Regions from separate parts of the Neobacillus phoenicis genome, predicted to be linked through region 3. Evidence: predicted binding sites of a transcription regulator. Region 3 holds the regulator's gene; each other region holds the start of a gene.
The links. The regulator CtsR, encoded in region 3, represses protease genes until heat stress. The targets are predictions, from matches to a motif close to ATGGTCAATAAAGGTCAAACA.

Region 1: a site for CtsR is predicted at 6,022-6,042, ahead of clpP (ATP-dependent Clp endopeptidase proteolytic subunit ClpP). Genes of this name have one in related genera too.
Region 2: a site for CtsR is predicted at 8,213-8,233, ahead of clpB (ATP-dependent chaperone ClpB). Genes of this name have one in related genera too.

The regions. Positions count from the first base shown of each region.
Region 1 covers NZ_CP154847.1:1,435,072-1,445,094, forward strand. The annotation lists gene trxB (thioredoxin-disulfide reductase) at 4-954, shown strand; gene AA0X95_RS07355 (NUDIX hydrolase) at 1,512-1,970, shown strand; gene rapZ (RNase adapter RapZ) at 2,057-2,950, shown strand; gene AA0X95_RS07365 (gluconeogenesis factor YvcK family protein) at 2,947-3,933, shown strand; gene whiA (DNA-binding protein WhiA) at 3,994-4,944, shown strand; gene AA0X95_RS07375 (HPr family phosphocarrier protein) at 5,002-5,259, shown strand; gene clpP (ATP-dependent Clp endopeptidase proteolytic subunit ClpP) at 5,357-5,962, opposite strand; tRNA gene AA0X95_RS07385 (tRNA-Arg) at 6,169-6,240, shown strand; gene rpoN (RNA polymerase factor sigma-54) at 6,472-7,794, shown strand; gene AA0X95_RS07395 (glutaredoxin family protein) at 7,868-8,125, shown strand; gene AA0X95_RS07400 (sugar-binding transcriptional regulator) at 8,260-9,282, shown strand; gene gap (type I glyceraldehyde-3-phosphate dehydrogenase) at 9,330-10,023, shown strand, end outside.
Region 2 covers NZ_CP154847.1:4,521,375-4,531,397, reverse strand. The annotation lists gene AA0X95_RS23200 (Cof-type HAD-IIB family hydrolase) at 1-140, opposite strand, end outside; gene AA0X95_RS23195 (metal-sulfur cluster assembly factor) at 386-694, shown strand; gene AA0X95_RS23190 (TIGR04053 family radical SAM/SPASM domain-containing protein) at 900-2,027, shown strand; gene AA0X95_RS23185 (Crp/Fnr family transcriptional regulator) at 2,083-2,781, opposite strand; gene moaA (GTP 3',8-cyclase MoaA) at 3,093-4,109, shown strand; gene ric (iron-sulfur cluster repair di-iron protein) at 4,220-4,915, opposite strand; gene glp (gephyrin-like molybdotransferase Glp) at 5,155-6,420, shown strand; gene mobB (molybdopterin-guanine dinucleotide biosynthesis protein B) at 6,408-6,950, shown strand; gene AA0X95_RS23160 (Crp/Fnr family transcriptional regulator) at 6,984-7,676, opposite strand; gene AA0X95_RS23155 (YjzC family protein) at 7,948-8,127, shown strand; gene clpB (ATP-dependent chaperone ClpB) at 8,248-10,023, shown strand, end outside.
Region 3 covers NZ_CP154847.1:358,041-368,063, forward strand. The annotation lists gene clpC (ATP-dependent protease ATP-binding subunit ClpC) at 1-1,994, opposite strand, end outside; gene AA0X95_RS01845 (protein arginine kinase) at 2,012-3,082, opposite strand; gene AA0X95_RS01850 (UvrB/UvrC motif-containing protein) at 3,084-3,629, opposite strand; gene AA0X95_RS01855 (CtsR family transcriptional regulator) at 3,655-4,116, opposite strand; rRNA gene rrf (5S ribosomal RNA) at 4,359-4,475, opposite strand; rRNA gene AA0X95_RS01865 (23S ribosomal RNA) at 4,555-7,490, opposite strand; rRNA gene AA0X95_RS01870 (16S ribosomal RNA) at 7,697-9,234, opposite strand; tRNA gene AA0X95_RS01875 (tRNA-Ala) at 9,397-9,472, opposite strand; tRNA gene AA0X95_RS01880 (tRNA-Pro) at 9,483-9,559, opposite strand; tRNA gene AA0X95_RS01885 (tRNA-Arg) at 9,567-9,643, opposite strand; tRNA gene AA0X95_RS01890 (tRNA-Leu) at 9,657-9,745, opposite strand; tRNA gene AA0X95_RS01895 (tRNA-Gly) at 9,754-9,825, opposite strand; tRNA gene AA0X95_RS01900 (tRNA-Leu) at 9,839-9,923, opposite strand; tRNA gene AA0X95_RS01905 (tRNA-Lys) at 9,938-10,013, opposite strand.

The DNA.
Region 1 (10,023 bases), 1.1 Mb from region 3:
CCGATGTCTGACGAAAAAATTTATGACGTTATTATTGCGGGTGCTGGTCCTGCCGGAATGACCGCTGCTGTTTATACATCACGTGCCAACCTATCCACACTTATGATTGAGCGCGGTATGCCGGGCGGACAAATGGCCAACACAGAGGATGTGGAAAATTATCCGGGTTTCGAGAGTATTTTAGGGCCTGATCTATCCACAAAAATGTTTGAGCATGCGAAAAAATTTGGCGCTGAATATGCCTACGGGGATATTAAGGAAATCGTTGATCACGGCGATTACAAACTCGTAACCGCTGGAGCAAAACAATACAAAGCGCATTCCGTTATCATTTCCACAGGTGCCGAATATAAAAAGCTTGGAGTACCTGGTGAAAAAGAACTTGGCGGCCGTGGCGTTTCTTATTGTGCCGTTTGTGATGGTGCCTTTTTCAAAGGAAAAGAATTATTCGTTATTGGTGGAGGAGACTCTGCTGTTGAGGAAGGCGTCTATTTAACTCGTTTCGCTTCTAAAGTGACCATTGTTCATCGACGCGATCAGCTTCGTGCACAAAAGATTCTTCAGGATCGTGCGTTTGCTAATGAGAAGGTTGATTTTATCTGGAATCACACAGTTAAAACAATCAACGGTAAAGACGGTAAGGTTGGCAGCGTGACGCTTGTTTCAACTGAAACAGGAGAAGAACAAGAATTGCCAGCAGATGGTGTGTTTATCTACGTTGGAATGGTTCCACTTTCAAAACCATTCGAAAGCCTTGGCATTACGAATCAAAACGGCTATATCGAAACGAACGACCGCATGGAAACAAAAGTGCCTGGTGTGTTTGCAGCGGGAGATATTCGTGAAAAAACATTACGCCAAATTGTAACTGCGACAGGTGATGGCAGTATTGCGGCACAGAGCGCACAGCATTTTGTAGAAGAACTGAAGGAAGAGATGAAGGTAAGAAAATAGGTGGTTACCATAATTGTGAGTGATGTTAACATAACATTCACAGAAACGTAATCCTGTTTTAACTCTTCTGTAACAGTAGTGAAATATAGATAGGGTATGATAAATAATAATTGACCCCCTTTAAAAATATATACCTTCCTGCACAAGCCCAGCAGCTTGTGCAATTTTTTTTGTCCAAGGCTGTGTTAAAGGTTAATGCTGTTTTTTAGACAATGTTGATTGGTGTGGAAGGCGCGAAGACTCCTGCGGGAGTACGGGGCAGGGGAGACCCCGCAGGAGCGGAAACGACGAGGAGGCTCCCCGGCACGCCCGCGAACCGCTCGCGCCTGGAGCGGAAATCAACATTCATGTTTAATACAGCCTTGTCCAAAAAATAAAGTGTCCGCAAAGCTAGTTTTCCAACTTAGTTATCAGAAATAATTAACAGAAATATCAAATTTGTATTCATTGTGACTGTATCTTAAAAATAGTATAATGAAAAGAATAAATAAAATGTTATATTAGGATATTTCGCATACTTGCACAAGCCTTTGTGCTTAAATAAAGAGGGTGGAAACATGCAGCGGGTCACCAATTGTGTATTAATAAAAGAGGATAAAATTTTGTTGCTGCAAAAACCGAGCCGCGGCTGGTGGGTGGCTCCAGGCGGTAAAATGGAGCCAGGTGAATCGGTTCGTGATTCTTGCATAAGAGAATATCGTGAAGAAACAGGAATCTATCTCAAAAATCCACAACTTAAAGGCATTTTTACTATGATCATGAAAGAAGGAGAACAACTCCTTTCAGAGTGGATGATGTTCACTTTTTGCGCCACTGAATCGGATGGGGTAGATTTAGAGGAATCGCCTGAAGGGAAGCTCGCGTGGCAATCAATTGACCAGGTAAAAAGTCTGCCGATGGCCGAGGGTGACTATCATATTATTGACTACATGGTTCATGGAAAAGGAATCATATACGGTACATTTACCTATACTAAGGAATTTGAGCTGATTGGTTACCGATTAGACCCGAGTTAATTGTAAACGCATTATTGACAAGCCATAGGCGAAATCAAGAGGCGTTTGGAGGAATAAGAAGATATATTTTGTGGGGGGAATGGGAAATGAGTACTGGTTCGACAAGTGAAACTCAAATGGTCATTATTACAGGAATGTCTGGGGCTGGAAAAACTGTAGCCATTCAAAGCTTTGAAGATTTAGGGTTCTTCTGTGTCGACAATCTGCCTCCTACGTTACTTCCTAAATTTCTTGAACTTATGAAGGAATCTGGGAATAAAATGAATAAAGTTGCCCTTGTAATGGACTTAAGAGGAAGAGAATTCTTCGATCATCTCTTTAAAGCACTTGATGAGTTAGCTGAAACCTCTTGGGTAACGCCGCAGATACTATTTTTAGATGCGGATGATTCTACACTAGTACGCAGATATAAGGAAACAAGACGGTCGCACCCGCTTGCTCAAACAGGTCTGCCTCTAGAAGGCATCACGCTTGAACGAGAGCTTTTGGAGGAATTAAAAGGCCGTGCACAGTTGATTTATAACACTTCTCAGATGAAACCGCGTGAACTGCGCGAAAAAATATTAACCGAATTTACGGCTAATAAACAACTAATCTTTACTGTCAATGTCATGTCGTTTGGATTTAAGCATGGGATTCCTATTGATGCTGATCTTGTTTTTGATGTGCGTTTCTTACCGAATCCACACTATATCGAGCATATGAGGCCAAAAACAGGGCTGGACGATGAGGTCTCCAGCTATGTCTTAAAATGGAACGAAACGCATAAATTCTTAGAAAAAGTCACTGACTTACTCACCTTCATGCTTCCGCATTATAAAAGAGAAGGGAAAGCACAACTGGTGATTGCCATCGGCTGTACAGGCGGGCAGCATCGTTCGGTTGCGCTAGCAGAATATATTGGTGACTTTTTCAAAAATGATTATAAGACGATTGTTTCCCACCGTGACATTGAGAGGAGAAAGGATAAAACAACATGAGTAATTACGGACAGCCTCGAATTGTCGTTATTGGCGGAGGAACAGGATTACCAGTTTTGCTACGAGGGTTAAAACAGTATCCTGTGGACATTACCGCCATAGTGACAGTCGCGGATGACGGAGGCAGCTCGGGACGTTTGCGCGATGACCTCCATATTCCTCCTCCAGGAGATATTCGCAATGTGCTAGCATCACTGTCTGATGTTGAACCGCTTGTGGAGGAAATGTTTCAACATCGGTTTAAAACGTCAAATGAACTTTCCGGCCATTCATTAGGAAATTTAATCTTGGCCGCGATGACTTCGATTACTGGGAATTTTGTTCACGCCATTCAGGAGATGAGTAAGATTCTAAATGTTCGTGGGAAGGTGCTACCTGCCGCGAATCAAAGCGTGGTTTTGCACGCCGAGATGGAAGACGGTGCGATTGTTTCCGGCGAATCAAAAATTCCTTATTCCGGTAAGAAAATTAAGAAGGTCTTTTTAACATCTAAAAAAAATATCCGACCATTGCCTGAGACGATTCAAGCCATTCGTCAGGCGGACTTAATTATTATTGGTCCTGGAAGCCTGTATACCAGTATTCTGCCTAATTTGTTAGTCCCGCGTTTAGGGGATGAAGTATGTCGTTCCCATGCCAAAAAGGTGTATATCTGTAATCTAATGACGCAGGCAGGGGAAACCCACGGCTATACAGCGAGCGATCATGTAAAGGCCATTTATGATCATATGAGCTGTGCGTTTATGAATACCATTTTAGTTAACAATGAAGAAGTGCCAAAGGATATTCAGCTTCGTTACAATGAAGAATTGGCGAACCCTGTGGAATATGATTTGCCCAGGCTTTATGAGCTGGGTCTTGAAGTGGTGCATGCAGATATTGCCTACCAGGAGAATGGTGCTTTAAGACATGATCCGAAAAAGGTAGCAAAAATTTTATATAATTTGTTATTAGATGAAACCAAAAAGCGTTATGAAGCGTAAATACTTGTAGGTTTTAAAAGTAAGAAACAAGATCATTATGAGGTTTTAGGGGGTGAGGGGATGTCTTTCGCTTCGGAGACGAAAAAAGAATTAACTAACCTGGAAGTGAAAACATGCTGCATTCAAGCTGAGTTATCAGCATTGATCCGCATGAATGGTTCCCTTTCCTTTTCAAATAGGAAGTTAGTTGTTGATATTCAAACCGAAAATGCTGCAATTGCTAGAAGGATTTATACCTTATTAAAAAAGAGCTATCAAGTACAGGTGGAGCTGCTTGTTCGAAAGAAAATGAGGTTAAAAAAGAACAATGTGTATATTGTGCGCTTGTCAGAACAGGCGAAGGAAATTCTCGAGGATACCAAAATACTCGGGGAAGGATTTACCATTATACATGATATTTCACCTGATTTAATAAAGAAGAAGTGTTGTAAGCGTTCTTATTTACGCGGAGCATTTTTGGCAGGTGGATCGGTCAATAACCCAGAAACATCTTCTTATCATTTGGAAATTTTTTCACTTTATAAAGAGCATAACGACTCTTTATGTGAATTGATGAATATATTTGGTCTTAACAGTAAAACGCTTGAGCGCAAAAAAGGCTATATTACTTATTTAAAAGAAGCGGAGAAAATTACCGAGTTTTTAAATATCATAGGTGCTCACAATGCCTTGCTGCGCTTTGAAGATGTAAGAATCGTAAGAGATATGAGGAATTCGGTCAATCGCCTTGTTAACTGTGAAACAGCCAATCTGAATAAAACGATTGGTGCCTCGATCAGACAGGTGGAGAATATCCGTTTCATTAATCAAACGGTTGGTCTTCAGATTCTACCCGATAAGTTAAGGGAAATTGCTGAGCTTCGTATGCAATATACGGATGTCACTCTGAAGGAATTGGGAGAGATGGTGTCTGGTGGCACAATCAGTAAATCAGGCATTAATCACCGCCTAAGAAAAATTGATGAAATAGCCGAGAAGCTACGAATGGGCGAAATCGCTACAAGGGATTAGTAACTGGTTAAAATTGTTTTATGATTATAGAGAATGGACACGAGGAGGAAATGCGAGATGTTGGCAAAAGAAGTAGAAGTTAAATTGAAGACTGGTCTACAAGCACGACCTGCAGCACTTTTTGTACAAGAAGCAAACCGTTTTTCAGCAGATATTTTTCTTGAGAAGGATGGTAAGAAGGTTAACGCTAAGAGTATTATGGGATTAATGAGCCTTGCTGTTGGCTCAGGCGTCGTGATTAATATTATAGCAGATGGTGATGATGAAGAAACTGCCATCCACTCTTTAACTGACTTTATCCAAAAGGAACAATAAATTAAAAAGGGTTCGACTCTCGTATATCTGAGTCTGAACCCTTTTTTTAATTACAATAATAAAAAAGCAACCGGCACATGGCCGATTGCTTAAGAGATTATTTTTTTTCAGCAGAATCAGAAGGCTTACGAGTAATAATGCTGTCGATTAGGCCGTATTCTTTTGCCCTTTCAGCAGTCATGAAGTTATCGCGGTCAGTATCACGTTGAATCACTTCAAGAGGCTGACCAGTGCGCTCAGCTAAAATGCCATTTAATTTTTCACGAAGGAAAAGAATACGCTTCGCTGCAATCTCAATTTCAGTTGCTTGACCTTGAGCACCGCCAAGTGGTTGGTGGATCATGACTTCTGCATTAGGTAGAGCAAAACGTTTGCCGTTTGCACCTGCAGCAAGAAGGAATGCACCCATAGATGCAGCCATACCGATACATACAGTTGAAACATCAGCTTTAATATATTGCATAGTGTCATAAATAGCCATTCCAGCTGTGATGCTTCCCCCTGGGCTGTTGATATAAAGAGTAATATCCTTCTCAGGATTTTCAGCTTCTAGGAATAATAATTGGGCAACAATGCTGTTAGCTACATGATCATCGATCGCGCTTCCAAGCATAATAATCCGGTCTTTAAGTAGGCGAGAGTAAATGTCATATGCTCTTTCACCACGGTTTGTTTGTTCAATTACTGTAGGGATTAAATTCATGTTTCTTCCTCCTTTTGAATAGAAAGGTAAAAATATTATGTATAGTTATCATACACTGGATGGTCAATAAAGGTCAAACGGTTTGACTTAAATTTGTTCGACAGCTTTCCCTAATTCATCATACCCACTTCACATGTTTTTAAACCCAATCCCTACTTGCAAATTACATAGTAATCGCATATAATATGTAAGTCGCTAATATATTTGCCCTCGTGGTGCAACGGATAGCACGTAAGATTCCGGTTCTTGAGATGTGGGTTCGATTCCTGCCGAGGGCGTCACCAAATACCTCTGTTCTTTGTCAAAGAACAGAGGTATTTTTTTGCGCGATTTAATTCCAATAAATGGCTAATTACACAAACCACCTTAAAAATAGCACAAAACCCCACGAAATTAGCACAAAACCCACTCAATTCGGCACAAAACCACCAAGCATACCCCTCTTTCTAATATTTCCAATACACCAATATCCCTCAATCGTGTAAAATAGGGTACATGGGGGGATCGGAATGAACTTAAAAGCGGGTTTATGGCAGCAGCAAACGTTAAAGTTGGCAATGACACAGGAATTATCTCAGGCAATTGCCTTACTACAGTATTCGGCTCAGGAGCTAACTGCCTTTTTAGAAGATAAGGTCCTTGAAAATCCCTTAATGCAACTCGAAAACAGTACGGTCAAGCCAATGAATCCCCTGATTGACCGCAATCGACGGAAACATCAAAAAGAGGAAAAGAACTGGATTGAGCAAATCGCCGAAAGACCGTTTTCTCTTGAAGAACACTTACTCTCTCAATTAAAAATAACCAACCTTTCAACAGAACAACTAAAAGTAATCCGACATCTCATTCTACATTTAGATGAAAACGGTTACTTTTCAGGTGACCTTAATGAAATTGCAGAAAGCTTACTTGTAGAAGTGGAGCTAGTAGAAGACTGTCTTGCGGTCATCCAAACATTGGAACCGGCAGGAATTGGTGCAAGAAACCTGCAAGAGTGCCTGTTGATGCAACTATATTATCAAAATCCAAATAATGAACTGGCCCAAACAATCATTACTCACTATTTTGTCCCTTTTGCTGAAAAGAAATGGAGACAAATTTCAAAAGAGCTCCAAGTAACTTTAAAGGAGATTCAAGATCTATTCGATCAGGTTCAACTCCTTAATCCAAAACCAGGGGCATTTTTAAGAGAAGAAGCACCCTCATATATCATCCCGGATGCCATAGTAGAGCGAACTGCGGCGGGGCTTGAAGTACGGATGTTTGACGATTCCCTACCGAGGATTAGCTTTAATGAATCTTATTTCAAAAAATTTAAGGATCAGGATCAGCAGGTTAGCAAATTTCTGCAAGATAAGGTTCAGGATTATCATTGGATTTTAAAGGCCATTGAACAACGGCGAGAGACACTAACAAGAGTCATCTCAAAAATCGTCGAAAAACAAACTGTATGCCTTCTTAAAGGGATGCAATATTTAGTGCCGATGACGATGAAGGAAATTGCCATGGAACTTGATATTCATGAATCGACCGTTAGCCGGGCAGTGCGGGAAAAATATATCCAAACTCCGTTAGGGACCTTTCCCTTAAAGTCCTTTTTTACAAGTACCATACAGACTGTTACAGACGAAGAAAGTACTTCATCAACCCAGGTGAAGAATGAAATAAGTCATTTAATAGAACAAGAGAATAAAGAAAAGCCACTATCCGACCAGGATATTGTTGGCCTTTTAAAGGAGAACAAGGGAATAGTGGTATCGAGACGTACCATTGCTAAGTATCGCGAACAATTAGGGATTCAATCTTCTTCAAAAAGAAAAAGATTTAAGTAATAAAGTGGATTTCTACTTTAAACATTGGTATTTTTTATTTGGCTAGAACGACAAGATGGAAAGGAATCAACTAATGGTACAAACTACGATAACCCTATATACAAGAAAAAGTTGTCCTTTATGTGATAAAGCGAAGGACACCCTCCTTGAATTAAAAGAGGATTGGAATTTTTATCTCGAAGAAATTGATATTGAAACAAGTGATGAATTAACGGAACGGTATGGACTCATGATTCCGGTGGTTTTCATAGACGGTGAAGAGGCTGGATATGGCTTCGTTAACAAATTTGACATTAGTAACCGTTTACATGAAAAAAAGGCGATTTTATAAGTTGAAATAGGTTTTCACTCCTGTTACAATGAAAAACGTAGTAGGGGTGATTTTTTTTACAGTAGGTGGGACACAATATGTCTATGGTGGACATTTTTTGACCAACTACATAGAATAAAAGGAGCATGAACATCATGCAGTCATTTATCGATATCCAAAAAAAATTAGTACCCGACCTTCTTCAAGTGATTCAGAAACGTTATTCTATCCTACGATACATAGGTTTTATGCAGCCGGTAGGTAGAAGAAGTTTAGCCGTCAGCCTAGAATTAACTGAGCGAGTCCTTCGCGGTGAAGTTGAATTCCTGAAAGATCAAAATCTTATATTCACAAATAATGTGGGAATGAGTTTAACCTCTGAAGGGAAAAATTTACTGGAAGATTTAGAAGGTTTGATGCGAGAGCTAAAGGGTATTGATGTAATGGAAATGGAATTAAAGCACCGGCTTGGCATCAAGAAGGTCATCATTGTCCCTGGCGATAGTGATGAGTCACCGATGGTCAAAGGAGAGCTTGGCAAAGCAAGTGCGATTTGCATGAAAAAGCTTCTAAGCGGGAAAAATATCATCGCTGTTACTGGCGGTTCAACCATGGCTGCTGTTGCAGAAAGATTAACACCTGATTTTTCCAAGAAGGAATTGCTATTTGTCCCTGCTCGAGGCGGAGTTGGTGAGGATGTCCATAACCAGGCAAACACCATTTGCTCGAATATGGCGAAAAATACTGATTCTAAGTATCGTGTTTTCTATGTACCCGATCAAGTCAGTTCAGAAATTTATGAATCCCTCATAAAGGAACCTGATATTCATGATGTTTTGCATTTGATTAAATCAGCAAGCATGGTTCTTCATGGAATTGGGGATGCTATCACAATGGCTGAACGACGGAAAACCAACCCGGATATTAAGAAAAAACTTGAAGATGGGAAAGCAGTCGGGGAAGCATTTGGCTATTATTTTAACGAAGAAGGCGAGATTGTCCACAAGGTACTTACGATTGGACTTCAGCTGGAAGACCTGGCAGAGATCCCACATGTGATTGCAGTTGCAGGAGGGGCCTCAAAGGCGAAAGCCATTAAAGCGTATTTTAAACAAGCACCAGCCTCGACGATACTTATTACCGATGAAGGTGTGGCAAAACGGTTATTGAAAGGGTAATTCCTTTTAAAAATATATCTTTTCCCATATAAAAGGAGGAAATTAACATGGCAGTAAAAGTTGGTATTAATGGATTTGGACGTATTGGTCGTAACGTATTCCGTGCGGCATTAAACAATAGCAATGTAGAAATCGTTGCAATCAATGACTTAACTGATGCAAACATGCTTGCGCATCTTTTAAAATATGATACAGTTCACGGAACTCTTCAAGAAGATGTAACTGTCGATGGTGAATACCTAGTAGTTGGCGGACATAAAGTAAAAGTTATCGCTGAGCGCGATCCTGCACAACTTGGTTGGGGAGATCTTGGTGTTGATGTAGTAGTTGAATCTACTGGCCGTTTCACAAAGCGTGAAGATGCAGCGAAGCACCTTGAAGCAGGCGCTAAGAAAGTTATCATCTCTGCTCCAGCATCTAACGAAGATATCACAATCGTTATGGGTGTTAACGAAGACAAGTACGATGCAGCTAACCACCACGTATTATCTAACGCATCGTGTACTACAAACTGCTTAGCACCATTTGCTAAAGTATTAAATGATACTTTTGGAATCAAGCGCGGTATGATGACAACTGTTCACTCATACACAAATGACCAACAAATCCTTGACTTACCACACAAAGACTACCGTCGTGCACGTGCAGCAGCTGAAAACATGATCCCAACTTCAACTGGTGCTGCAAAAGCGGTTTCTCTAGTTCTTCCTGAACTTAAAGGTAAGTTAAACGGTATGGCAA
Region 2 (10,023 bases), 1.2 Mb from region 3:
GGGCGGCCAGTTGCAATCATAACGATATGACCTTCGTCCCTTGCTTTACTTATAATTTCCTTCGTTTTTAAAGAGATAGTTTTATCATCTTTAAGTAATGTTCCATCTAAATCTAATGCGATTAAATGTCTCTCTGCCATATGGACTCCTTTATATTATGAATTGTTAAAAAAGTGCATACTTTTAGTAAAAAAATGAACTGCATGATACACTACATTTAATAAGTTTTAAAAACAATGGACTGGTTATTTCTATATTTACTATGTTAACAATTATATATCCAAACTGTAAAAAATTTCACACCAAGATTGGGTGAAAACCGATATACTTTTTATAAATAAGTAAATACTGTTATAAATCGTACCATTTAAAGGAGCGGAAGGAAATGAATGAGGATTTAAGAGAGAATATTATGGGTGCACTCGAGTTAGTTATTGACCCAGAACTGGGTTTAGACATCGTTAATTTAGGATTAGTATATAAAACAGAAATGGATGATGAGGGAAAGGTCACAATAGATATGACCTTAACTTCAATGGGCTGCCCTTTGGCTGGAACCATCGTTGATCAAGTAAAAAGAGCACTTGCAGATATTCCTGAAGTCAAGGATGTAGAAGTAAATATTGTTTGGAATCCGCCTTGGAATAAAGAAATGATGTCACGCTATGCGAAAATTGCTTTAGGCATCCGTTAAGAGTAATGCATAAAAGTAACTATATAATCACCTTCGAAAAACAGTGGAATTGAGATCTGCTGTTTTTTTCTTTTCTCATTCACAAAACGTCCATATATATCTTTAAGTCTGTGAGATAGTTCACTTTTTTCGACTATAAACACCTTTATAATACAGAGTATTAAGGCTGTTTGAGTTGAAATAGCCGTTTTAGGGGGCGTTTCATATGGCTTTTAGCCGAGATTTTAATAAAGATCCATTTATCGTTATTTGGGAACTTACACGTGCATGTCAGTTAAAATGTTTGCACTGTCGTGCCGAAGCACAATATAGAAGAGATCCTCGTGAGCTTTCCTTTGAGGAAGGCAAACAGTTAATTGATCAAATATATGAAATGAATAATCCAATGCTCGTCTTTACGGGGGGAGATCCCTTAATGAGGGAGGATGTTTTTGACATTGCTAAATATGCAGTGGAAAAAGGCGTACGTGTCTCAATGACGCCAAGTGCTACTCCTAACGTTACGAAAGAAGCCATTGAAAAAGCAAAAGATGTCGGGCTGTCTCGCTGGGCATTTAGTATTGATGGGCCAACAGCAGAGGTACATGACCATTTTCGCGGAACGGCTGGTTCCTTCGATCTTACGATGGAAAGAATTAAATATCTTCATGAGTTGGAGATCCCTATTCAAATCAACACCGTAATATCTCGCTATAATATAGATTATCTTGATGAAATGGCAAAAATGGTTGAAGAGCTAAACTGTGTTTTATGGAGTGTATTCTTCTTGGTGCCAACAGGAAGAGGCCAAGAATCAGATATGATCTCTCCAGTTGAACATGAGAGAGTGTTCAGATGGCTTTATGATTTAAGTAAACGCGTTTCTTTTGATATAAAAACTACAGCAGCACAGCATTATCGTCGGGTGGTTATTCAACAAAAGATGCGTGAGGCTAAGGAACAAGCAGCAGAAATAGATTATTTAAGTGCTTTAACAGAGCAGGGCTTAACAGGCTCCATTGATGGTTTAGGTCGAGCACCAAAAGGCGTAAATGATGGAAATGGTTTTGTCTTCATATCGCATATTGGCGATGTCTACCCAAGTGGACTTTTACCAGTTAAAGCAGGGAATGTAAGGGAGCAGCCATTAGCAGAAATTTACCGTGAGTCACCTATTTTCAAATCACTACGGAATCCTGATTTATATAAAGGAAAATGTGGGGTTTGTGAATTCCGCCATGTATGTGGTGGTTCAAGGTCAAGGGCCTATGCTATGACGGGGGATTATCTTGAAAGTGAGCCGTTCTGTGTATATATTCCAAAAGCATTAAGAGAAAAACAGGTTCAAAAATAATAGGGTGAATATAAAGAGGCTGACCATAAAAGTCAGCCTCTTGAATCAATAACAGCTATTCAATATTGCAATATACGGCAGAACAATTTTCGCAGCCGATTTCGTCTTTTAAATATTGAAGATCTAAAATAGATATTTTACCACGCTTTATAGAAATAATATTATCTTTCTTTAAGTCACTAAGGATCCGATTGGTACTTTCTCGAGAAGTCCCACAGAAATTGGCGAGCTCTTGATTAGTTAGAGGTAGGTCAATTAAGATTACATTATCTTTCTGAATACCGTAGCTATTAGACATACGAATTAATGTTGAAAAGAGCGCGCCGCGTTTTCCATTTAATACAAGATCACGAAATTTTGTTTGTGTTTTTCGGAAGTGATCGCTCATCCACTTCATAAATTCAAAAGCCAACTTACTATTTTGAAAAATTTCACTTTCAATCACTTCTTTTTTTATGGCTACAATTTCTCCTTCTTCAAGTACCTTCGCACTTAATAAGTACCTTGGATTATCTGTAAAGAGTGTCAATTCACCACAAATATCATTTGCACCGCAAATTCTTAAAGATAGTTCACGTCCATCTGTTGTTATTTTGCTGATTTGAACTTTTCCGGAGATGATAATGTAAAGTTCATCTGCTTTCATCCCTTCCTGAAATAAGAAGCTTCCTCTTTCACTTCTAAATTTCCGATCAGCAAATCGAAGTAATTCTTTTATCTCTATGGAATGAGTAGGTTTCATTGTAGTTGTCATCCGTTTCACCTCAAGAACATATTTTTATACCTGTCAATTTTTATTAAGGATTCATTAGTATCATTCTATCCCATGATTAAGCAATAAATTGGGGTAAACAATGACAATATAGTGAAAACTCATGCAGATTTTTTTTCTAAACGATGTCAGGCTCGGATATTTCCAAAAACAATCATTTCTTCATCATTAAACATCTGTTAAGATAAGAATTATATTAAAAGTATATTTATAGTGAATAAAGTAACAGCTTTCAATCCAAAAGACTGCTACACTTATAAGTAAATTGCTTCCTTAAATGGAGTTGATACCGAATGGAAAAAACCATTATAAAAGATAAATTTAACAGACCATTACGTGATTTAAGAATATCCGTCATTGACCGTTGTAATTTTCGCTGCCAATACTGTATGCCAGCAGATCAATTTGGGCCCGATTTTGAATTTCTTCCTAAGACAGCGTTGCTTACCTACGAGGAAATTGAACGTCTTGCTAAGATTTTTGTTAGCTTAGGTGTTGAAAAAATCCGTTTAACAGGCGGAGAACCACTTCTCCGAAGAGATATGCCTATACTTGTTGAAAAGTTATCAGCTATTGAAGGGTTAAGTGACATCGGGTTGACTACAAACGGCGTCCTGCTTCCAAAATTAGCGATGGACTTAAAAAAGGCTGGTTTAAAAAGGGTCAATGTTAGTCTTGATACCTTGAATGATGAGTTGTTCGGCGAAATAAATGGACGAGGTGTTGGGACTGGCCCGGTTTTAGAAGGGATTGAAGCAGCTAAACAAGCAGGTCTAGGTGTCAAAATCAACATGGTAGTTAAAAAGGGACTGAACGATTCAGAGATTATTCCAATGGCAGAATACTGCAAAAACAATGGATTGGAATTACGTTATATTGAGTTTATGGATGTAGGCTCTACAAATGGGTGGAAAATGGACGACGTTGTTACCAAGAAGGAAATGTACTATTTACTAAAAGAGCATTTTGAGCTAGAGGCAGTTGACCCCGCATATTTCGGGGAAGTAGCCAAGCTTTATCGTTATAAGGATACGAACGGTAACGTAGGATTCATTACATCCGTTTCTGAATCATTTTGTTCCAGCTGCACACGTTCACGACTTTCAGCCAATGGTCAAATATTTACATGCCTATTCAATGGGAATGGCCATGATATTCGAAATTTCATGCGTAATGGTGCTAGTGATGAAGAAATCCGTAATAGAGTAACGGCTATTTGGAATGGGCGGGAAGATCGATATTCGGATGAAAGAACGGCGGAGACAACGAAGAACCGCAAAAAGATTGAGATGTCTTATATTGGAGGATAGTCTTCCAACTATATTAAAGAAATGAAAAACTCTCTTAGTAAATAAGAGGGTTTTTCATTGTACAAAAAAGAGGCTGTCTCGACATCTGTCTGAGACAGCCTCTTAGATAATTATAGGTAGCGTGGGAATAAGATATTATTTTCTAAGTGTACATGCATGAAGGTTAGTCCCTCTAGTGCTTCCAAACGAGCATAGACTAAGCGGTACGTACCACAAGCATCTAATGGAAGCGTATAATCAGATGTCACTGCCCGGATTTCTCTCAGAATTTCACCTGCATGATCATGTTCTTTTTCAAGTTCAACAATCATTTGGATGGCTTCTTCACGGTTTTCCACTGTGCCATCCGCAAGTTGCTTAATTAATGGGAAGACTACAGCTTCTTCCTTTTTCATATGCTCAATCAATTCCTTTTTAAATTCATAAAAAAGCTCATACACCTTTAAAAGTTCTGGGTGATTATCACCATGTACGCGAGAGACCTTTGTTACATAAGGACTTAGCATAGTTAGTTCTTCATCAGAAACACGGTGATAATTAGTGATGACGTGGTCAATAATTGTATTAGAATCGGAATCAGTCCAAACCTCTACATTTTTCTCTTCGTTTTCATATTTTGTGAATACTTCCTTTAATTCTGTAAGTAAATGATCGGTATTGAGGCCATTTTGGGCGGCTGCTTCAGACAACGGAATATTTCCACCACAGCAGAAATCAATACGGTTTTTCTTAAACACATCACTTGTTTTTGGTAATTCGTTTACAATATCTTTAACTAATGAATTAGATGTAAATGGGAAAGTCATAAAAAATCCTCCTTAAAATTTGAATCTGTTTGTTTTCTTGATATAAGCATAATGGAATTAGAGTGGAAACTAGGTGACCTAAATCACACATTCAATATGATTTTTTGTTTTTTTAAGGTAAGATTTATCCAATTTGTGATATTTGATATATTAGCAAGGTTTCTATAGGCTTATAATGTATAGTAGTTCATATATTGTACATAAATTTAAACTACCCGTTTTAGGCAGGAGTGAGAAGGATGTTAGAAAGAAGAAACCCTATCCCAATAGGAGAAGCGGTTAAAAAGATCATGGAATTCCAATTACATGGTGCGACGGAGCACATATCCATAAATGATAGCTATGGCCGTTTTTTATCGGAAGATTTAATTGCAACCAGTGATGTGCCTCATTTTGACAGGGCGCCATATGATGGCTTTGCTGTTAGATCTATTGATACGATTCAGGCTTCTCAATCCAATCCTCTAGAATTTGAAGTAGTAGATCATATTGGAGCCGGGATGGTTTCAACCAAAGTTGTTGGTCAAAATCAGGCTGTTCGAATTATGACCGGGGCTATGATGCCTGAGGGAACCGATGCAGTTGTTATGTTTGAGTTAGCGAAGGATTATGAAAAGAATGGAATTCCATTCATGGCTATTAAGCGTCCATTTAAGAAGGGGGATAATGTTTCCTTCATAGGGGAAGATGCGAAACAAGGCGAAGTCCTTGTTAAAAAAGGGACACTCATCAACCCGGGGATTCAAGCCATGCTTGCGACTTTCGGTTATCAAAATGTACCAGTAGCTAAAAAGCCAGTTGTTGGTCTATTTGCGACGGGTACAGAGTTATTAGAAGTGTATGAAGAATTAGTTCCTGGGAAAATTCGTAATAGTAATTCACACATGATTTGTGCACAGATTGAAAGAGCAGGTGGAATTGTCCAATACTTTGGTAAATTGCCCGATGAATTTGATACCTGCTTTGATGCAGTTAAGGATGCATTAGATAAAGTAGACGTTCTTATAACAACTGGAGGAGTATCTGTAGGAGATTTTGATTACCTTCCGGCTATTTATGAAAAACTAGGAGCAGAAGTGTTGTTTAATAAGGTGGCTATGCGGCCGGGGAGTGTAACTACGGTTGCTCGATATAAAGATAAGATTTTATTTGGGCTTTCTGGTAATCCTTCAGCCTGTTACGTTGGATTTGAACTGTTTGCGCGCCCAATCCTTCGGAGAATGTTATTTTCGGAAAAACCGCATTTGCGGAAAGAATTGGCTGTACTTGAAGTAGACTTTCCTAAAGCCAATCCATTTACAAGGTTTGTACGAAGTTCAACATTCATAGAAGAAGGCAGACTAAAATCTACACCGAGCGGTCTTGACAAATCTAACATTATTATGAGCTTAGCTGGCGCCAATTCATTAATGATTCTGCCAGGTGGAACAAGAGGTTTTACAGCAGGCTGTGAAGTAGAAGTCCTTTTATTGGAGGATCAATCAGGTAGTGAGTGGCCTTGGTAAATCCTGTTGTTTTTCAAATTGTAGGGTTTCAAAATAGTGGCAAAACTACTTTTACATTAAAGTTGCTGGAACAATTAAAAAAAGATCACTTACAGACAGTAACCATTAAGCATCATGGACATGGCGGTAAGCCCGATGCACCTATGTCAAAGGATACAGGCAAACATCTAATCTCGGGTGCACTTGCTTCCATTGTAGAAGGAGGAGGAAGGCTACTTCTTCAAGCAGAAGCCATCGTTTGCAATCTTGATGATCAAGTAGAGCTTATGAAATTCTTTAAGCCAGATGTCATACTAGTTGAAGGATATAAGCAAGAGCATTATCCCAAGCTATTAGTAGTAAGAGAAACCTCAGACCTTCAACTAATCGGAAAAGTGAACAATATATTAGCGGTGATTTCTTGGAATAATGAAATAAAGGAACTGGTGAAAGAAAAGTGGGCTGGTCCATCCTTTTTAATCAGCGAGGAAATGGCTATTCGGTGGACTATCCAATATATTCAGGAAAAGGTACAAAAAAAATCGGTCTGAGTGGACCGTTTTTTTTGTACAATATAATCTTGCTTAATCCACCTTACATATTTCAATAGGACAATCCTCGCAATCGATTTCCCTTTTTAAATAATCTATATCATGAATAGTAATTATTCCTTTATCAATTGAAATCATATTTGTTCTTCTTAAATCACTAAGAAGCCGATTTACCACTTCACGAGAGGTCCCACAGAAATTAGCTAATTCTTGATTTGTTAAAGGAAGTTCCACTAAGATTCCTTTATTTGTTTTTATACCATAACTATTACTTATTCGAATTAAGGTTGAATACAATGCTCCTTTTTTTCCGTGAAGTACTAAATCTCGAAATTTAGTTTGGGTTTTCCGATATTGTTGACTCATCCATTGGATAAACTCAAAGGAAAGTGGAAGATCTTGTGAGAGCTTTTCCTCAAGTGTTTCTTTCTTAATAACAGCTACTTCTCCACTTTCAACTACACGTGCACTTAATAAAAATTTTGAAGTTGGAGAGAATAAATTTAACTCCCCTACAAGTTCGCCATTTGAGCACATTCTTAGAGTTAATTCTCTACCGTCAGGAATAATTTTACTAATTTGCAGGATTCCACTTCGAACAATATATAATTCATCTGCGTTTGATCCTTCTTGAAAAAGAAAGGTACCTTTTTCGATCTTTCTAATATGGTGAACCGTATCAAAGAGATGGGAGAGTGTTACGGGTATTTCTTTTACTGACTGCATACAAATAACCACCTTTAAAGGTTCAAATAACCGTTTCATAATAAAAGCACAGTCAAATTATATAAGGATATTTTTACTATAATTATATTGTTAACAAAGAATATTTAGCAATAAATGTACAATAAATTCATACAATCGTCATATTTTAAAAAGCTTTCATAATATTTCTTAGGAAATAATGTCGAACTTTGTGAAAACTTGCAGTAAATTCCTTTAATGGCCTTTAACGAAAAGGAAATAATAAAACTGTAGACGACAAGGAGGGAAGAAAATGGGACAAAATCACCAGTTTAAATCAGGAAAAAAAGCACCGAATAATGGAATTTACATTGAGGTGGGCGACACAGGAAGCACTGTCAACAACCCCAAAAAAATAAAGCTTAAAGCTGGAGACCGTTTTCCAGAAACGTCCAATGATGAACGTGTATGGACCTACCAAAGAAAACCTTAATGTATCATGAAAAGTCATCCAAACGGGTGGCTTTTCTATTGCGGAAAATTTTACTTCTTTTAGAGAAATGTTTTATAATTATATTAAGGTCAAAAATGGTCAAATAAAGGAGTGAGATGTATGGACTTAAACCGAATGACAGAACGTTTACAAAAAGGATTAATGGATGCACAATCTTTAGCTGTTAAAAATAATCATCAAGAGGTGGATGAACCCCATTTATTCTTGGCGTTAATGGATCAGGAGGATAGTCTCATTGTATCTATCCTTGAAAGGACCGGTTTGTCCGTTGAGAAGGTTCAAAGAAAATGGAGAGAGTCAATATCTAAAAAACCTCAGGTCACTGGAAGTGGCGTTGAACAAGGGAAATTATATATAACAGCAAAGCTGCAAAAGTTGATCGTTAGAGCTGAAGAATTTGCAGCTAAATTTGGTGATGAGTATATATCGGTTGAACACATAATGTTGGCAGCATGCTATGCAAATGATTCTGAAATGAAAAAAATTCTACAATCATTAGGAGAAGAGCCAGGTACTGTATTAAAGGCGATAAAAGAGATAAGGGGGAACCAGAGAGTGACTTCGCAAAATCCGGAAGCAGGATATGATGCACTAAAGAAATATGGAAGAGACCTAGTTGCTGAGGTCAGAGCAGGGAAACTAGATCCAGTAATCGGAAGGGACACAGAAATTCGTAATGTCATCAGGATTTTATCGAGAAAAACAAAAAATAATCCTGTTTTAATTGGCGAACCAGGGGTAGGTAAAACAGCTATAGTTGAAGGGTTAGCCCAGCGCATTGTCCGAAAGGATGTACCGGAAGGTCTAAAAGACAAAACAATCTTTTCTTTAGATATGAGTGCGCTAATTGCCGGTGCTAAATTTAGGGGGGAATTTGAAGAAAGGTTAAAAGCTGTGTTAAATGAAATCAAAAAAAGCGAAGGGCGAATCCTGCTTTTTATAGATGAAATTCATACTATTGTAGGGGCAGGCAAGACCGAAGGGGCAATGGATGCAGGTAATATGTTAAAACCAATGCTTGCTCGAGGGGAACTTCATTGTATAGGTGCCACTACCCTTGATGAACACCGAAAATATATCGAAAAGGATCCAGCACTTGAACGGAGATTCCAGCAGGTTCTCGTGCAAGAACCAAATGTTGAAGATACGATTTCCATTTTAAGAGGTTTAAAGGAAAGGTTCGAAGTTCACCATGGGGTGAAAATCCATGATCATGCACTTGTAGCTGCTGCGACGTTGTCAGATCGGTATATTACAGATCGGTTTTTACCAGATAAGGCTATTGACCTTGTAGACGAAGCCTGTGCCTTAATTCGAACGGAAATTGATTCAATGCCTACCGAACTTGATGAGGTCACACGGCGGGTTATGCAATTGGAAATCGAGGAAGCGGCATTAAGAAAAGAAAGTGATGAAGGCAGTAAAGTTAGACTGGAAACACTTCAAAAGGAATTGGCCGACTTAAAAGAGCAAGCGAATACAAAGAAAGCAAAGTGGCTTCAAGAAAAGCAAGGTATTCAGAAATTACAGGAGAAAAGGGAACAACTTGAAAAACTTAGGAGGGAGCTCCAACAGGCAGAAGATCAATATGATTTAAACCGTGCAGCCGAGCTTCGCCATGGACAAATTCCCTTAGCAGAAAAAGAACTGAAAGAGTTAGAGCAAGCCATCGTAAAAGATGATCGTCTGCTTCGTGAAGAGGTAACGGGGGAAGAAATTTCAAATATAGTATCCAGATGGACAGGGATTCCACTTTCTAAACTGGTTGAGGGAGAAAGAGAAAAGCTGTTAAAATTGGAGTCTATATTACATGAAAGAGTCATTGGACAAGCAGAAGCAGTCAACTTAGTGGCTGATGCTGTACTTAGAGCACGG
Region 3 (10,023 bases):
AGGGCTTCAGCACCAACGTTGGATGTCATAATGAGGACAGTATTTCTAAAATCAACGGTTCTACCCTTAGAATCCGTTAATCGGCCATCTTCAAGGACTTGAAGGAGAATATTAAACACATCTGGATGTGCCTTTTCAATCTCATCAAGTAGAATAACAGAGTATGGTTTCCGGCGGACCTTTTCAGTTAATTGACCGCCTTCTTCATAGCCGACATATCCTGGAGGTGAACCTACAAGTCTAGAGGTAGAGTGCTTCTCCATATATTCAGACATATCAATCCTGATCATCGCATCCTCATCACCAAACATCGCCTCAGCAAGAGCACGCGCCAATTCCGTTTTACCCACTCCAGTAGGTCCAAGGAAAACAAAGGAACCAATAGGGCGCTTTGGATCTTTTAATCCGGCTCTAGCACGACGTACCGCTTTTGAAACAGCAATGACTGCTTCCTCCTGGCCAATGACTCGGGAATGCAGTAATTCTTCTAAATTAAGTAACTTAGCCGTTTCTGTTTCTGCAAGCTTAGAGACCGGTACTCCCGTCCAGCTCGAAACCACAGTTGCAATATCCTCTACTGTTACTTCATTGTTTTCTTTTCCTTGCTTTTCCTTCCACGTCTTCTTCGTTTCTTCTAACTGTTCGCGGAGACGCTGCTCTGTATCTCTTAGTGATGCAGCTTTTTCAAACTCCTGGCTTTGTACTGCCGCATCTTTTTCCTTACGTACTTCATCTAGCTTGACCTCTAATTCTTTTAAGTTTGGAGGTGTCGTATAGGAACGAAGGCGAACCTTAGAACCAGCTTCGTCGATTAAATCAATCGCCTTATCAGGCAGGAATCGGTCGGAAATATAACGGTCAGAAAGCTTAACAGCAGCTTCAATTGCTTCATCCGTAATCGAAACTCGGTGGTGGGCCTCATATCGGTCACGCAATCCTTGTAAAATTTGAACAGACTCTTCAGCTGTTGGCTCATCCACACGAATCGGCTGGAATCGGCGTTCTAGTGCGGCATCTTTTTCAATGTATTTTCGATATTCATCAAGCGTAGTTGCTCCGATACACTGAAGTTCACCACGTGCAAGCGATGGCTTTAAGATATTGGATGCATCAATCGCACCTTCAGCGCCTCCTGCCCCAATTAATGTGTGGAGCTCATCAATAAACAAGATGATATTTCCTGCTTGGCGGATTTCATCCATGACTTTTTTCAAACGGTCTTCAAATTCTCCGCGGTATTTGGTTCCGGCAACAACCGTTCCCATGTCTAATGTCATTACACGCTTATCTCGAAGAATTTCAGGTACCTCATTGTTGACAATTTGCTGGGCAAGACCTTCAGCAATCGCTGTTTTACCCACACCTGGTTCACCAATTAATACTGGATTATTTTTTGTCCGGCGGCTTAGAACTTCAATCACACGCTGAATTTCTTTACTACGTCCAATAACAGGATCCAGGCTGCCTTCACGGGCAATGGAGGTTAGATCTCGAGCAAGGCTATCGAGTGTTGGTGTATTAGCACTAACTGATGCACCACCCTGATGTCCCCCAGATTCATTACTTCCTAATAATTGAAGAACCTGCTGACGTGCTTTATTTAAGCTTACACCCAAGTTATTAAGTACTCGAGCAGCTACTCCTTCTCCTTCACGAATCAATCCCAGAAGTATATGCTCTGTACCCACATAAGAATGTCCTAGCTTTCTTGCCTCATCCATCGATAATTCGATGACCTTTTTCGCTCTAGGCGTATAGTGAATCGTTTGAGAAGCTTCTTGTCCTTTACCAATTAAATTTTCTACTTCCTTCTGAATTTTATCAGAACCTAATCCAAGACCATAAAGTGCTTTTGCTGCAATTCCTTCACCTTCTCGAACTAAGCCTAACAAAATATGCTCTGTTCCAATATTGTTGTGTCCAAGGCGAATTGCTTCCTCTTGTGCTAGTGCAAGAACCTTTTGTGCTCTTTCAGTAAAACGGCCGAACATCATATTCTCTTCCTCCTCACCTATTTTTGCTGTTCCATTTTAAGTCGTTCTCTAATTAAAGCTGCTCTCCTAATATCTCTTTCATGAGGTCTTAAAGGACCTCCGGCATACTGCTGGAGAAAACCTGGCTGTGTTAAGATCATTAATTCATTTAATATGGTTTTAGGCATGTTATCAATAAGGCCCATATCTATCCCAAGCCGTACATCAGATAAACACCTTGCTGCTTCCTTCGTTTCAATAATACGGCTATTCGTTAGAACTCCCAACGAACGGAAGACTCTGTCTTCTAATTGTATGTTCGAAGTTTTTCGTAATGCTTCTCTAGCAGACCTTTCTTGAGAAATGAGTTGACTTACAACCCCTTTCAGATCATGGCAGATGTCTTGTTCTGATTTTCCTAAGGTTATTTGATTAGAGATTTGAAAGATATTTCCTAGAGCTTCACTTCCCTCACCATAAATTCCTCGTACAACCAGCCCTAATTGGTTGATGGCCGGGATAATTCGATTAATTTGCTGCGTAAGGATTAACCCCGGCAGATGCATCATCACCGATGCCCGGAGACCTGTTCCAACATTGGTAGGGCAACTTGTTAAATAGCCATACTGTTCATCAAACGCATATTGAATATTACTTTCTAGCCAATCATCTATTTCATTTGCAGCATCTAAAGCTTCAGATAATTGCAAGCCTGGAAACAAACATTGAATTCGGATATGATCCTCTTCATTTATCATTATACTAACTTCTTCATTTTCGGTTAAAAGAACAGCACCATATGGTGAGTCCTCAGCAAGATGCGGACTAATTATATGCTTTTCTACTAGTACTCTTTTTTGTAGAGGCTGCATACTATCGATTTTTAATAGTTCCATCTGGCCAAACTTTTGTAGATCTGACTTTTGAAAAATTTCCTCCATATTTTCTATAATCTTTTTTGCCTCTTCATGTGAAAAAAGTGTTGGAAATTTATAGGCGTCAAAGTTTCGGGCTAAGCGAATCCGTGAACTTAGGACAATATCCGAATCAGGTCCCTCTTCACTCATCCAGGAACTAACTGCCTGATTAAGAAAACGTTCAAGCGACACGTTATTCCCCTCCCTCTTCGCTTCCATTTAATTGTTTCTCTAATGTGCGAATCTCATCGCGAATCTCCGCCGCATTCTCAAATTCTTCTTGGGAGATTGCGTTCCGTAAATTAAGTTTTAAGTCATCAATTTGCTTACGGAGAAAGATACTGCCGCCAATTCGTTTTGGAATTTTCCCATTATGTGTCCAGTTACCACTATGCAACCGTCGTAATACAGGTTTAAGTTGTTCTTTAAATGTTTCATAGCAATGCGCACATCCAAAGCGCCCTACTTTTAAAAACTGAGGAAATGTCATGGAGCAGTGTTCACACTGAAGGATTTCTTCTTGATGGAAAGGGCTTTGATTGGGTTTTTGATAAGAATCAATATTGAGTAAGCCGGCTAATAAGTTATTAAAAGCAAATCCTGATTCTCCACCAATCATAAACATTTCGCCCTTTTCCTGAGCACATTTTTCACAAAGATGCACTTCTGTTTTTTCACCATTAATGATTTTTGTAAAATGAAGTGCTGCAGGCCTTTGATTACATTCTTGGCAAATCATCTTTTCACCTCTCCAGCAGCAATAATTATTTATATTTTAATGATGTTAACATAGCTTTTAGAATTCTCGCACGCAATTCATCTCGGTATGGAAGATCAATATATAATACTGAACGGTCGATTACACTTAACATAATTTTAGCTTCCCGATTCGTAATAATTTCTTCCTGAACCAATCGTAAAATGACATCCTCTGCACTTGTTTGGCTAATGTGCTTTTGAATAAGTGAGAGCAATTGTTCGATTAAGTGGGCCAAATCATGAGATTGAACCTTCATAATTCTGATGTAACCGCCCCCACCTCGTTTGCTCTCGACAATATAGCCTCTTTCTATTGTAAAACGAGTGTTTATAACGTAATTAATTTGTGATGGAACACATTGAAATTTATCAGCAATTTCACTTCGTTTAATTTCAACAAGATCTTCCTCACTCATCTCAAGGACTTGCTTTAAGTATTTTTCAATGATATCGGAGATGTTTCTCATCTTCCCACCCCCTATCTTTCTGACTTTGACTATCTTTGACTTTGATTATACTGAAAATTTTATGTAGATGCAACGATTCCCTACTAATGATTTTCCCCAAATCTCGCGGTTGCGAAACCTTTAATTGTTTAAAAAATTTCATGATTGGAGGTTTAGAAATTAGATAGTTTGGTTGTTGAAGAGGTTTTGTCTTTTAATTATAGACAAAAAAAGACAACCCATTACAGGTTGTCTTTTTATTTGCCTGGCAACGTCCTACTCTCACAGGGACTTTCGTCCCAACTACCATCGGCGCTGAGAAGCTTAACTTCCGTGTTCGGTATGGGAACGGGTGTGACCTTCTCGCCATAGTTACCAGACTATTTTGTTAGAGAGATCGTTCTCTCAAAACTAGATAATGCAGAAGAAGTGTTTGTAAAAAACGAGTTCGCTTAAAACTTGGTTAAGTCCTCGAACGATTAGTATCAGTCAGCTCCACATGTTACCACGCTTCCACCTCTGACCTATCAACCTGATCATCTTTCAGGGTTCTTACTAGCTTGACGCTATGGGAAATCTCATCTTGAGGGGGGCTTCATGCTTAGATGCTTTCAGCACTTATCCCGTCCGCACATAGCTACCCAGCGATGCCTTTGGCAAGACAACTGGTACACCAGCGGTGCGTCCATCCCGGTCCTCTCGTACTAAGGACAGCTCCTCTCAAATTTCCTGCGCCCACGACGGATAGGGACCGAACTGTCTCACGACGTTCTGAACCCAGCTCGCGTACCGCTTTAATGGGCGAACAGCCCAACCCTTGGGACCGACTACAGCCCCAGGATGCGATGAGCCGACATCGAGGTGCCAAACCTCCCCGTCGATGTGGACTCTTGGGGGAGATAAGCCTGTTATCCCCGGGGTAGCTTTTATCCGTTGAGCGATGGCCCTTCCATGCGGAACCACCGGATCACTAAGCCCGACTTTCGTCCCTGCTCGACTTGTAGGTCTCGCAGTCAAGCTCCCTTGTGCCTTTACACTCTACGAATGATTTCCAACCATTCTGAGGGAACCTTTGGGCGCCTCCGTTACTCTTTAGGAGGCGACCGCCCCAGTCAAACTGCCCACCTGACACTGTCTCCCACCCCGATAAGGGGTGCGGGTTAGAATTTCAATACAGCCAGGGTAGTATCCCACCGACGCCTCCACCGAAGCTAGCGCTCCGGTTTCTACGGCTCCTACCTATCCTGTACAAGCTGTACCAAAATTCAATATCAGGCTACAGTAAAGCTCCACGGGGTCTTTCCGTCCTGTCGCGGGTAACCTGCATCTTCACAGGTACTATAATTTCACCGAGTCTCTCGTTGAGACAGTGCCCAGATCGTTACGCCTTTCGTGCGGGTCGGAACTTACCCGACAAGGAATTTCGCTACCTTAGGACCGTTATAGTTACGGCCGCCGTTTACTGGGGCTTCGATTCAGAGCTTCGCTTGCGCTAACCCCTCCTCTTAACCTTCCAGCACCGGGCAGGCGTCAGCCCCTATACTTCGCCTTGCGGCTTCGCAGAGACCTGTGTTTTTGCTAAACAGTCGCCTGGGCCTATTCACTGCGGCTCTTCGAGGCTATTCACCTCAAAAAGCACCCCTTCTCCCGAAGTTACGGGGTCATTTTGCCGAGTTCCTTAACGAGAGTTCTCTCGCTCACCTTAGGATTCTCTCCTCGCCTACCTGTGTCGGTTTGCGGTACGGGCACCTTTTATCTCGCTAGAGGCTTTTCTTGGCAGTGTGGAATCAGGAACTTCGGTACTAAATTTCCCTCGCTATCACAGCTCAGCCTTTACGGAAAGCGGATTTTCCTACTTTCCAGCCTAACTGCTTAGACGCGCATATCCAACAGCGCGCTTACCCTATCCTCCTGCGTCCCCCCATCACTCAAACGATAAAGAGGTGGTACAGGAATATCAACCTGTTGTCCATCGCCTACGCCTTTCGGCCTCGGCTTAGGTCCCGACTAACCCTGAGCGGACGAGCCTTCCTCAGGAAACCTTAGGCATACGGTGGATGAGATTCTCACTCATCTTTCGCTACTCATACCGGCATTCTCACTTCTAAGCGCTCCACCAGTCCTTACGGTCTAGCTTCAACGCCCTTAGAACGCTCTCCTACCACTGACATCTAAGATGTCAATCCACAGCTTCGGTGTTACGTTTAGCCCCGGTACATTTTCGGCGCAGAGTCACTCGACCAGTGAGCTATTACGCACTCTTTAAATGGTGGCTGCTTCTAAGCCAACATCCTGGTTGTCTAAGCAACTCCACATCCTTTTCCACTTAACGTAAACTTTGGGACCTTAGCTGGTGGTCTGGGCTGTTTCCCTTTTGACTACGGATCTTATCACTCGCAGTCTGACTCCCACGGATAAGTCTTTGGCATTCGGAGTTTGTCTGAATTCGGTAACCCGATGAGGGCCCCTAGTCCAAACAGTGCTCTACCTCCAAGACTCTAACTACGTGAGGCTAGCCCTAAAGCTATTTCGGAGAGAACCAGCTATCTCCAAGTTCGATTGGAATTTCTCCGCTACCCACACCTCATCCCCGCACTTTTCAACGTGCGTGGGTTCGGGCCTCCATCCAGTGTTACCTGGACTTCACCCTGGACATGGGTAGATCACCTGGTTTCGGGTCTACGACCACATACTCATTCGCCCTATTCAGACTCGCTTTCGCTGCGGCTCCGTCTCTTCAACTTAACCTTGCATGGGATCGTAACTCGCCGGTTCATTCTACAAAAGGCACGCTATCACCCATTAACGGGCTCTAACTACTTGTAGGCACACGGTTTCAGGAACTATTTCACTCCCCTTCCGGGGTGCTTTTCACCTTTCCCTCACGGTACTGGTTCACTATCGGTCACTAGGGAGTATTTAGCCTTGGGAGATGGTCCTCCCTGCTTCCGACCGGATTTCACGTGTCCGGCCGTACTCAGGATCCACTCAGGAGGGAACGAAGTTTCGACTACAGGGTTTTTACCTTCTCTGACGGGCCTTTCCAGGCCGCTTCATCTACCCCGTTCCTTTGTAACTCCATGTTGAGTGTCCTACAACCCCAAGAGGCAAGCCTCTTGGTTTGGGCTATGTCCCGTTTCGCTCGCCGCTACTCAGGGAATCGCGTTTGCTTTCTCTTCCTCCGGGTACTTAGATGTTTCAGTTCCCCGGGTATGCCTTCAATACCCTATGTATTCAGGTAAAGATACTGTTCCATTACGAACAGTGGGTTCCCCCATTCGGAAATCTCCGGATCAAAGCTTACTTACAGCTCCCCGAAGCATATCGGTGTTAGTCCCGTCCTTCATCGGCTCCTAGTGCCAAGGCATTCACCGTGCGCCCTTTCTAACTTAACCTAAAAGGTTTGTTTCTCTAAATTAATAGAGAGAAAACTAAAATGGCGATTACTCGATGTTTTACTTGACTTCTTCATTACGATTATCTAGTTTTCAAAGAACGATTAAAAAAAGCTTTGAGAGATTGCACTCTCAAAACTAAACAAACAAGAAACAATCAAACAAACATGTTTTGTCTGGCTCATATGTCCAGCTTATATCCTTAGAAAGGAGGTGATCCAGCCGCACCTTCCGATACGGCTACCTTGTTACGACTTCACCCCAATCATCTGTCCCACCTTAGGCGGCTGGCTCCTTACGGTTACCCCACCGACTTCGGGTGTTACAAACTCTCGTGGTGTGACGGGCGGTGTGTACAAGGCCCGGGAACGTATTCACCGCGGCATGCTGATCCGCGATTACTAGCGATTCCGGCTTCATGTAGGCGAGTTGCAGCCTACAATCCGAACTGAGAATGGTTTTATGGGATTGGCTAAACCTCGCGGTCTTGCAGCCCTTTGTACCACCCATTGTAGCACGTGTGTAGCCCAGGTCATAAGGGGCATGATGATTTGACGTCATCCCCACCTTCCTCCGGTTTGTCACCGGCAGTCACCTTAGAGTGCCCAACTGAATGCTGGCAACTAAGATCAAGGGTTGCGCTCGTTGCGGGACTTAACCCAACATCTCACGACACGAGCTGACGACAACCATGCACCACCTGTCACTCTGTCCCCCGAAGGGGAACGTCCTATCTCTAGGAGTGTCAGAGGATGTCAAGACCTGGTAAGGTTCTTCGCGTTGCTTCGAATTAAACCACATGCTCCACCGCTTGTGCGGGCCCCCGTCAATTCCTTTGAGTTTCAGCCTTGCGGCCGTACTCCCCAGGCGGAGTGCTTAATGCGTTAGCTGCAGCACTAAGGGGCGGAAACCCCCTAACACTTAGCACTCATCGTTTACGGCGTGGACTACCAGGGTATCTAATCCTGTTTGCTCCCCACGCTTTCGCGCCTCAGCGTCAGTTACAGACCAGAAAGCCGCCTTCGCCACTGGTGTTCCTCCACATCTCTACGCATTTCACCGCTACACGTGGAATTCCGCTTTCCTCTTCTGCACTCAAGTCCCCCAGTTTCCAATGACCCTCCACGGTTGAGCCGTGGGCTTTCACATCAGACTTAAAGGACCGCCTGCGCGCGCTTTACGCCCAATAATTCCGGACAACGCTTGCCACCTACGTATTACCGCGGCTGCTGGCACGTAGTTAGCCGTGGCTTTCTGGTTAGGTACCGTCAAGGTACCGGCAGTTACTCCGGTACTTGTTCTTCCCTAACAACAGAGCTTTACGACCCGAAGGCCTTCATCGCTCACGCGGCGTTGCTCCATCAGACTTTCGTCCATTGTGGAAGATTCCCTACTGCTGCCTCCCGTAGGAGTCTGGGCCGTGTCTCAGTCCCAGTGTGGCCGATCACCCTCTCAGGTCGGCTACGCATCGTCGCCTTGGTGAGCCGTTACCTCACCAACTAGCTAATGCGCCGCGGGCCCATCTGTAAGTGACAGCCGAAACCGTCTTTCAGCTTTTCCTCATGAGAGAAAAAGGATTATCCGGTATTAGCTCCGGTTTCCCGAAGTTATCCCAGTCTTACAGGCAGGTTGCCCACGTGTTACTCACCCGTCCGCCGCTAACCACCGAAGTGGTTCGCTCGACTTGCATGTATTAGGCACGCCGCCAGCGTTCGTCCTGAGCCAGGATCAAACTCTCCAAGAAAGTTGATTAGCTCATTTTGTTACGTTGGCTTAGCTTCACTAAGAAGCTAAATATTATTGTTTGTTGACGTTTTGTTTGTTTAGTTTTCAAAGAACAATTGTCTCATGTGCGACTTTTATATAGTATCAAATAATGATTATATTGTCAACACATTAATTTAATTGGTGGAGCCTAGCGGGATCGAACCGCTGACCTCCTGCGTGCAAAGCAGGCGCTCTCCCAGCTGAGCTAAGGCCCCAAAATATTAATGGTCGGGAAGACAGGATTCGAACCTGCGACCCCTTGGTCCCAAACCAAGTGCTCTACCAAGCTGAGCTACTTCCCGTAAAATATGGCGCGCCCGAAAGGAGTCGAACCCATAACCTTCTGATCCGTAGTCAGACGCTCTATCCAATTGAGCTACGGGCGCATTATTTTAAAAGTGGTGCCGAGGACCGGAATCGAACCGGTACGGTAGTCACCTACCGCAGGATTTTAAGTCCTGTGCGTCTGCCAGTTCCGCCACCCCGGCATTATGAGAGCGGAAGACGGGATTCGAACCCGCGACCCCCACCTTGGCAAGGTGGTGTTCTACCACTGAACTACTTCCGCATATAAAATTAAATGGTGCGGGTGAAGGGAGTCGAACCCCCACGCCTTGCGGCGCCAGATCCTAAGTCTGGTGCGTCTGCCAATTCCGCCACACCCGCATATTCATTTAAAATGGTGAGCCATGAAGGACTCGAACCTTCGACCCTCTGATTAAAAGTCAGATGCTCTACCAACTGAGCTAATGGCTCTCGAATTAAG